DNA from 3 places in the Bacillus sp. LQ16 genome. Region 1 is predicted to be linked to each of the others. Evidence: predicted binding sites of a transcription regulator. Region 1 holds the regulator's gene; each other region holds the start of a gene.
The links. The regulator CtsR, encoded in region 1, represses protease genes until heat stress. The targets are predictions, from matches to a motif close to ATGGTCAATAAAGGTCAAACA.

Region 1 (3,286 bases):
ATTGAAATTCTAACCTACGGGTCTTATCGACCCGGGAGACAGTGTCAGGTGGGCAGTTTGACTGGGGCGGTCGCCTCCTAAAGTGTAACGGAGGCGCCCAAAGGTTCCCTCAGAATGGTTGGAAATCATTCGTAGAGTGCAAAGGCATAAGGGAGCTTGACTGCGAGACCTACAAGTCGAGCAGGGACGAAAGTCGGGCTTAGTGATCCGGTGGTTCCGCATGGAAGGGCCATCGCTCAACGGATAAAAGCTACCCCGGGGATAACAGGCTTATCTCCCCCAAGAGTCCACATCGACGGGGAGGTTTGGCACCTCGATGTCGGCTCATCGCATCCTGGGGCTGTAGTCGGTCCCAAGGGTTGGGCTGTTCGCCCATTAAAGCGGTACGCGAGCTGGGTTCAGAACGTCGTGAGACAGTTCGGTCCCTATCCGTCGTGGGCGTAGGAAATTTGAGAGGAGCTGTCCTTAGTACGAGAGGACCGGGATGGACGCACCGCTGGTGTACCAGTTGTTCTGCCAAGGGCATAGCTGGGTAGCTATGTGCGGAAGGGATAAGTGCTGAAAGCATCTAAGCATGAAGCCCCCCTCAAGATGAGATTTCCCATAGCGTAAGCTAGTAAGATCCCTGAAAGATGATCAGGTTGATAGGTTCGAGGTGGAAGCATGGTGACATGTGGAGCTGACGAATACTAATAGATCGAGGACTTAACCATATAATATGTAGCAAATGTTATCTAGTTTTGAAGGAATATGCCTTCAATAGTTTGGTGATGATGGCAGAGAGGTCACACCCGTTCCCATACCGAACACGGAAGTTAAGCTCTCTAGCGCCGATGGTAGTTGGGACCTTGTCCCTGTGAGAGTAGGACGTCGCCAAGCAACTAAAACACGAGTCAAATGACTCGTGTTTTTTCGTGTTTTATTTTATAATCCATAGTAATAAAAAATGTGTTTAAAGTATTCATATTTTGTTTAAATACAGGGGAATGTGGCTAGGATAGTGAATAAGCAAAAGAGTTGCAAATTTTATTAATACGTATATAATTAAAGTCAAAGATAGTCAAAGTCAATAAAGGTGGCGGATAAATGAGAAATATATCTGATATCATTGAGCAATATCTAAAGCAAGTTATTGACTTAAGTAATAATAATGTGATTGAAATCAAGAGAAATGAGATTGCGGATCGATTCGAGTGCGTACCATCTCAAATCAATTATGTAATCAATACCCGTTTTACGTTAGAAAGAGGATTTGTAGTAGAAAGTAAACGTGGTGGAGGAGGTTACATTCGCATTATAAAAGTCAAACTGCATGATGATATAGACATTATTGATCAAATGCTTCATATGATTGATCATAGCGTTGCGCAAGGGAATGCAGAAAGTATGATTATACGTTTAATAGAAGAGGGAATCATAACAAATCGTGAAGCGAAACTGATGTTAAGTGTAATAGACCGTTCTGTATTATCAATGGATGTTCCTTCTCGAGATGAACTTAGGGCTCGAATATTATGCGCAATGTTAAGAACACTGAAATATAAATAAATATAACTTTTGTAAAAGATTGATAACTAAGATAAAGCAGTTAAATATTGTAGAAGTTTTGAAAAAGAACATGCACTTTTATTTAAATGGATTCAGGAAAGCGAACAATCTAGTAATGTATGAAAAGTACCATGAGATAGAGCGTTCCTGTTGTAAAGGTGGGGATAGTGATGACTTGTCAAAACTGTAACATAAGACCAGCAACTTTACATTATACAAAAGTAATTAACGAGAAGAAGGCGGAAGTTCATCTTTGTGAGCAATGTGCAGAGCAAAGTGGCTATACGTCTTTCTTTCAATCATCGCAGTCTAACTTTTCATTTCATGATTTATTTGCTGGTTTATTACACGGTGAATCAACAATGTTTGAAGAAGGAAAAAATGGATTTTCAAATGCAGATATAGTAAGGTGTCCAGATTGTAAGATGACATATGAACAATTTACAAAAGTCGGACGTTTTGGCTGTTCTTCTTGTTACGATACATTTAAGGAGCATTTAAAGCCATTATTAAAACGCCTTCACGGTGGGCATACAGAACATTGTGGAAAAATTCCGGAACGTATAGAAGGAAATATCCACTTAAAGAAAGAATTAGATGAACTAAAACTTATTCTGAAACAATACGTACAGAAAGAGGAATTTGAGAAAGCTGCAGAGGTAAGGGATAAAATCCGAGGTCTTGAAATACAGCTTAGTGAGCATAGGGAGGGGGAATAATTCTATGTCACTGGACAAAATTATGAACGAAGCAATTAGTCCATGGATGAAGGGGGATGGCCCTGATTCTGATATTGTTTTAAGTAGTCGAATTCGTTTGGCTCGTAATTTTAAACAATATCAATTTTCCACTATGCAAAACGAAGAAGAAGCTAAACAGATTCATGAATTATTCAAAAAGAAATTTATAAATAAAGCAGTAGGGTCCTTTGGGGAGTTTGGACTATTAAAGATGAATGAATTAACACCTCTTCAAAGGAGAGTTTTAGTCGAAAAACATTTAATTAGTCCAAATCTTGCAGGGACAGAATATGGAGCATGTCTACTATCAGAAAGTGAACATATTAGTGTTATGCTTAATGAAGAAGACCATATTCGGATTCAGTGCCTATTTTCAGGATTACAGTTATCAGAGGCGCTTCAAAGCGCCAATCAAATAGATAATTGGATTGAGAAAGAAGTTGAATACGCTTTTGATGAGTCACTTGGATATATTACAAGTTGTCCTACTAATGTTGGCACAGGGTTAAGAGCTTCTGTGATGATTCATTTACCGGGACTGGTTTTAACAAAAAGAATTAGCCGTATTATACAAGTAATTCAAAAATTAGGGTTAGTAGTAAGAGGAATATACGGTGAAGGTAGCGAAGCGTTAGGTAATATATTTCAAGTTTCAAATCAAATGACGCTAGGAAAGTCTGAAGAAGATATTATTGCAGATTTAAAGAGTGTCATTCAACAAATTATACAGCAAGAAAAAATAGCTAGAGAATTAATTGTACAAAATTCAAGTATTGAACTTGAAGATAAGGTTTATCGTTCTTACGGCATACTAGCAAACAGTCGTTTAATTCAATCTGCAGAAGCAGCCAATTGCTTATCGGATGTACGACTTGGTATTGATCTAGGATATATAAAAGGTATATCGAGAAATATTTTGACTGAGCTAATGGTTCTTACGCAACCAGGTATTTTACAACAATACGCAGGTGGACCTTTAGGGCCAGAAGAAAGAGATT
Region 2 (3,286 bases), 1.1 Mb from region 1:
TTCCTCTTGTCCGATGACACGCTCTGATAAGATTTGCTCTAAGCGTAGTAATTTCTCACGTTCGCCTTCAACAAGTTTAGCAACAGGAATACCAGTCCAGCGTGAAACAATATCTGCAATTTCTTCTTCACTTACTTCCTCACGTAATAAACGATTTTCTTCTTTATTATGCACGCCCATTTCTTCCGCTTCTTTTAATTCTTTTTCGATTGCAGGAATTTTCCCGTGACGAAGTTCGGCTGCTTTATTTAAATCGTAATTACCTTCTGCTTCTTCTAATTCACGGCGCAGACGTTCTAAATGTTCACGTAAGTCACGAACTTTGTGAATGTCTTCTTTTTCTTTCTCCCATTTCGCTCTCATACCACTTGCAACTTCTTTTAAATCCGATAATTCACGTTGCAATGTTTTTAGACGCTCTTGGCTACCACGATCCGTTTCTTTTCCAAGAGCCGCTTCTTCAATTTCCAGCTGCATAATACGACGCGTTACTTCATCTAATTCTGTCGGCATAGAATCGATTTCTGTACGAATTGTTGCGCACGCTTCATCAACAAGGTCAATCGCTTTATCCGGTAAGAAGCGATCTGAAATATATCGATCTGATAAAACTGACGCTGCTACAATCGCACGGTCATGAATATTTACACCGTGATAAATTTCAAAGCGTTCTTTTAATCCACGTAATATGGAAATCGTATCTTCAACAGTTGGTTCTTCTGCTAATACTTGTTGGAAACGTCTTTCTAGTGCTGGATCTTTTTCAATATATTTACGATATTCATCTAATGTTGTCGCCCCGATACAATGCAGTTCACCACGAGCAAGCATCGGTTTTAACATATTTCCTGCATCCATCGCACCTTCTGTTTTACCAGCTCCAACGATTGTATGAAGTTCATCAATGAATAATAAAATGCGTCCTTCACTCTTTTTAATTTCATTTAATACAGCTTGCAGACGCTCTTCGAACTCACCACGGAATTTCGCGCCTGCTACGAGCGCACTCATATCTAACGCAAAAATCGTTCTATCTTTCAATCCTTCAGGTACATCCTTTTTCACAATACGCTGTGCTAATCCTTCAACGATTGCTGTTTTACCAACACCTGGCTCACCAATTAAAACAGGATTGTTTTTCGTTTTACGTGAAAGAATGCGGATAACGCGTCGAATTTCACTATCTCGGCCGATAACAGGATCAATTTTCCCGGCTCTCACTTCTGCCACTAAATCACGGCCATATTTTTCTAACGCTTCATAAGTTGCTTCTGGATTTTGACTAGTCACTCTTTGATTCCCCCGAACTGTCATTAAAGACTGTAATAAGTTATCTTTCGTAATATGCAATGTTGTAAATAATTGATTTATATCGCCTTTTTCTTCAGAAAAAGCAAGTAATACATGTTCTACTGAAATGTAATCATCCTGCAGTTTTTCTGCTTCTTTCCCTGCTCTTACAAGCAGTTGTTGCAGAGCGCTCGTTACATACAATTTTCCAACTTCTGCACCGCTTCCCGTTACAGAAGGTTTCTTTTTAATTAAGCTTTCAGCGCCTTGCTTTAACGCTTCTATATCAACATTCATTTTTTGAAATATACGTACTGCTAATCCATCTTGCTCTTCTAATAATGCAAGTAATAGATGAACAGTATCCACCTCTTGGTGATGATGAGATACCGCTAAAGATTGGGCACTCATAATCGCCTCTTGTGTTTTTGTTGTCATTTGATTTAAGTCCATCTTTACAGCCCTCCAAAAGTTTGACTTTCTTTGACCTTTGATTTGATTATACGCCAACTGACTTTTTTATACAATAATTTTGCCTATGTATTTTCAAACTTATTATTGGAAAAAGAAAAAGGAAGCATTCATTATATTGTTTTAAAAGTACGGTAAATGAAATTATAATGTGTAACGACAAAAAAGCCGCAATAACGATTGCGGCTTCTGTTACGGTTTTCTTTTATATGTCCACTGACGGTTATGATTCGTATTATCTGGAAACTTTTCACCGGCAGTTAATTGTATCATTTGCGGATTTTTCACCATACTTCCCGTTTCACCAATTTCTACATAAATACCATCATTCGGCGCTTTTTGTCCAGAACGAAACCTGCGATTTTGTCCCATTTTCATTCTCCTTCCATGACGTCTTTGCCTCATTAGTATATCCATTTTAAAAGAAAGGTTTTCTGTCATGTTTAGGAAACAGTACTACATCTCGTCCTTGTACATATATATGAATGATACAAGCGTAAGCAGGGATTTCTTTCCTACTTGTAGAAAAAAAAAGAAACCAACCTACTCTAGGCTAGTTTCAAAGGAGAGTCAAACATATACGAGAAGATTACATGTTCATTATAAGTCTCATCACACGAGCAATGTAACCCTTTTCACAATTTGTACATAATGAAAGAAACATTGTTTGAACTTTCTAAAAAGATGTTGACTTTTCTTAATTTCCAACGATAAATAGTAGACACCGCAGCACTTTGAGACGTAAGATGGATATATAGTGAAATTTCCATCTATGGTGATTTCACCGAGTCTAACCTCTTATTTCTGCATATTAAAAACGGAAATACAGATAGATACAAAAAAATTATTATAAGAGGTGAAATTATGAACAAACAACATTTAATCGCATTAGACTTAGACGGTACTTTATTAACAGACAACAAAATAATTTCCACTCGAACGAAACATACAATTGCAAAAGCAAAGGAACAGGGACATATTGTTGTTATTTCAACAGGACGTCCATTCCGTGCTAGTTATGATTACTATAAAGAACTTGCTCTTAACACACCTATCGTAAACTTTAACGGTGCTTACGTACATCATCCTCTTGATTCAAGCTGGGGAACACATCACTCTCCTCTTGAGCTAGCAACAGCGCAAGAAATTGTACGAGCTTGCTTTGATTTCGGCGTAAAAAATATATACGCGGAAGTAATGGACGATGTGTATGTTCGTGAAATTGATGAAGATAAAAAACATATTTTCGAATTCGGCTCTCCTAAGATTTTTACGGGAGACTTATTAAATATTTTAAACGATCATCCAACTTGCTTATTAATTGATGCACATGACGAGCATTCCACTGCAATTCGTCAACATTTAACGGATATGCACGCGGAAGTAATCGATCATAGAAAATGGGGCGCACCTTGGCCGATTATTGAGATTGTGAAAAGCGGATTAAATAAAGCGGTTGGATTACAAAAAATTTCTAGTCATTACAACATTCCACAAGAGCGAATTATCGCTTTCGGTGACGAAG
Region 3 (3,286 bases), 470 kb from region 1:
TGGTGCTAGCGGGCCTGGATGTTCCGCAACAGTCGTGTACGGTCATTTATTAAACCGAATGAAAAGAGGAGAGTTCAAAAAAATACTTGTCGTTGCGACAGGCGCTTTACTATCTCCACTTACATTCCAACAAGAAGAAACGATTCCGTGTATCGCTCACGCCGTTTCGATTGAATTTGGAGGTGCAACGCAATGATTTTTTTCTGGGCTTTCGTCATCGGCGGACTCATATGCGTAATCGGACAACTTATGTTTGATGTCGGCAAGTTAACACCAGCTCATACAATGGCAACACTCGTTGTTGCCGGAGCTATATTAGATGGATTTAATTTGTATGAGCCATTAATTGATTTCGCTGGAGCCGGGGCAACTGTACCTATTACAAGCTTTGGTAATGCCCTCGTTCATGGCGCAATGGAAGAAGCTGCAAAACATGGCATCGTTGGCGTTATTACTGGCATGTTTAAAGTAACGAGCGCCGGTGTATCAGCAGCTATTATTTTCGGCTTCATAGGTGCATTGTTATTTAAACCGAAAGGATAAGGAGTGTTTGTATGACTGTTATCGCTAGCGTAAAAACTTGCCTTGCTAGTGTAAGGGGAGCTCAAGCAAGCTTAAGCTCTCTTTCATTAAATTCACAAGACGAAGAATCAAAACGCGTATTTCATGAATGTATGTTAGAAATGGACAGCGTCATCGCTGATTTAAAGGATAGAATTTCAGTATTAGAACGTGAAGAACCTCAATATAAAGGGTTTTAAGTAGACTGGAGGAAACGACTATGTCTCACCTGCCGGAATGGACACTTGTCATTCTTCGCTCTGTATTCATATTAATTATTTTATTCGCTATTACGAAATGGTTAGGGAAAAGACAAATCTCTCAGCTTTCTTTTTTTGAATACATAGCCGGAATGACGATTGGTGACATCGCTGCCCAAGTATCTACAGGGCTCGATTCAAAATTTTTTCACGGCGTCTTTGCGATACTCATTTTCGCTGTGGTACCTTTTTTAACAGGAATCCTCTCTTTAAAGAACAAAACAGCTCGGGACTTCTTTGAAGGAAAATCTACCGTATTAATAAAAGACGGAAAGATACTCGAAGATAATTTAAAGAAAGAAAAATATACGAGTGACGAATTACTGGAACTTCTCCGTGGAAAAAGTGCGTTCAGCGTAGCTGAAGTCGAATTTGCTGTCTTAGAACCGAGCGGAGAATTAAATGTATTATTAAAGAAAGATTCTCAGCCACTTACAGCAAAAGACATCGGTTTAAAAGTACCAAACGAGAAAGAACCACAAACTGTTATTATGGATGGAAATGTACTAGATGAACCTCTTTCAGCAAGCGGACATAACCGCGCTTGGCTACATTCAGAATTAGAAAAACTCGGTGTTGTTATTGAAAATGTCTTCCTCGGTCAAGTGGATTCATACGGACAACTTACTATCGACATTTACAATGACAAACTCCAAATGCCTTCTCCTCAAAATAAACCTTTATTATTAGCATCTTTAAAAAAATGTCATGCTGATCTTGAACTATTTTCCCTAGAAACAAAGTCGAAATCAGCAAGCGAAATGTATAGTAAAAACGCCAAACAAATCGAAAAGATTTTAAATAAAGTAACCTATCTTTTAAAAGACTAATTATCGAAAGAACGCTTCAGTTAAAAGGCGTTCTTTTCTTTTTTCTCCAGTTTTCATAACGTTTAAATTTATATAATTCGGTTATGATGTTGAAGATACATAAGCAGGGAATTTCGAAAACATAGCGAATATTTCATGGTACAACTACATATTTTTTTGATTTAAAGTGGTTTCGTTTGACCTTTATTGACCATAATTGTATTATAAGACTAAGAAAGCTTTATAAGGAGGAAATAACAGATGAATTTAATTCCTACAGTAATTGAACAAACAAATCGTGGAGAACGCGCTTACGATATTTACTCTCGACTATTAAAAGACCGCATCATTATGCTTGGTAGTGCAATTGATGACAACGTAGCTAACTCAATCGTTTCCCAGCTTTTATTCTTGGAATCTCAAGATCCAGAAAAAGATATTCACATCTACATCAACAGCCCTGGTGGTTCTATCACAGCGGGTATGGCAATCTATGATACAATGCAGTTTATTAAACCACAAGTATCAACAATCTGTATCGGTATGGCTGCATCTATGGGTGCATTCTTACTTGCAGCCGGTGAAAAAGGAAAACGTTATGCACTTCCAAACAGTGAAGTAATGATTCACCAACCACTTGGTGGAGCACAAGGTCAAGCGACTGAAATCGAAATCGCTGCAAAACGTATCCTATTCTTACGTGAAAAACTAAACCAAATTCTTGCTGACCGCACTGGTCAACCACTTGAAGTACTACAACGCGACACAGACCGCGACAACTTCATGACAGCGGAAAAAGCTTTAGAATACGGTTTAATCGATAAGATCTTTACAAATCGTTAATACTTAAAAGCGAAAGCGGCTCGTTTAGAATCGCAGGGCGATGGAGCCCCTGATTCCGAGGCGCTTTTTGCCTCGAATGAAGGGGCGAAACAACCGGAGATTCTAAACGCTAGAGCTAGATATAACTAAAAGTGGAAGCGCCCTATAATTGGGCGCTTCTTTTATATATTGTTCCCCGCTCACATACCCCATCCAGTATCCCTCTAAATATATCAACGATTTTGCAATTATATCGAACAAAACTCAAATTATATCAACGATTTTTTTAATATATCAACGGTTCGACACAACATATCGATTTACCGACAATCTCCGACAAGGACAAACCAGCTAAATACCCCTATCCGCTAATCCGCACAAACAACAAAACAAAAAAACTATCGCATATACGCGATAGCTCTTTATTGTACATATGCAGCTAATGCTTCTAAAGCCTCTTCTGCATCTGAACCTTCTGTTGTAATTGTTATCATGCTTCCAGTTCCAATTGCTAAGCTCATAATCCCCATTATGCTCTTTGCATTTACTGTCTTTCCATCTTTCTCAATAAAGATATCTGCATGAAAGCGATTTGCCTCTTGTACAAACAACGCAGCCGGACGTGCTTGTAAACCGTTTTTTAATGAAACCTGAACTCGTTTTTGAACCACAGCTCCATTTCCCCTTTAACCTCTTATTTTTTTGCTACCGTTTCCCCCGCGCGTAATTTCTCTGCAATTTCATCGATTTTACGCAAACGATGATTAATACCCGATTTACTAATTTTCCCCCCGGATACCATCTCACCTAACTCTTTCAATGTTACATCTTGAT

Region 2: the regulator CtsR is predicted to act here: its motif matches at 1,761-1,781, upstream of clpB (ATP-dependent chaperone ClpB).
Region 3: the regulator CtsR is predicted to act here: its motif matches at 1,825-1,845, upstream of clpP (ATP-dependent Clp endopeptidase proteolytic subunit ClpP).

Annotation. Positions count from the first base shown of each region.
Region 1 covers NZ_CM173491.1:91,649-94,934, forward strand. Annotated here, with positions in the region: rRNA gene AC3EMB_RS00500 (23S ribosomal RNA) at 1-713, shown strand, start outside; rRNA gene rrf (5S ribosomal RNA) at 764-879, shown strand; gene ctsR (transcriptional regulator CtsR) at 1,087-1,548, shown strand; gene mcsA (protein-arginine kinase activator protein McsA) at 1,719-2,267, shown strand; gene mcsB (protein-arginine kinase McsB) at 2,272-3,286, shown strand, end outside.
Region 2 covers NZ_CM173491.1:1,239,560-1,242,845, reverse strand. Annotated here, with positions in the region: gene clpB (ATP-dependent chaperone ClpB) at 1-1,743, opposite strand, end outside; gene AC3EMB_RS06245 (YjzC family protein) at 1,954-2,133, opposite strand; gene AC3EMB_RS06240 (Cof-type HAD-IIB family hydrolase) at 2,626-3,286, shown strand, end outside.
Region 3 covers NZ_CM173491.1:5,006,129-5,009,414, forward strand. Annotated here, with positions in the region: gene spoVAD (stage V sporulation protein AD) at 1-196, shown strand, start outside; gene spoVAE (stage V sporulation protein AE) at 193-543, shown strand; gene AC3EMB_RS25485 (DUF1657 domain-containing protein) at 555-761, shown strand; gene AC3EMB_RS25490 (DUF421 domain-containing protein) at 782-1,651, shown strand; gene clpP (ATP-dependent Clp endopeptidase proteolytic subunit ClpP) at 1,892-2,473, shown strand; gene AC3EMB_RS25500 (HPr family phosphocarrier protein) at 2,875-3,123, opposite strand; gene whiA (DNA-binding protein WhiA) at 3,147-3,286, opposite strand, start outside.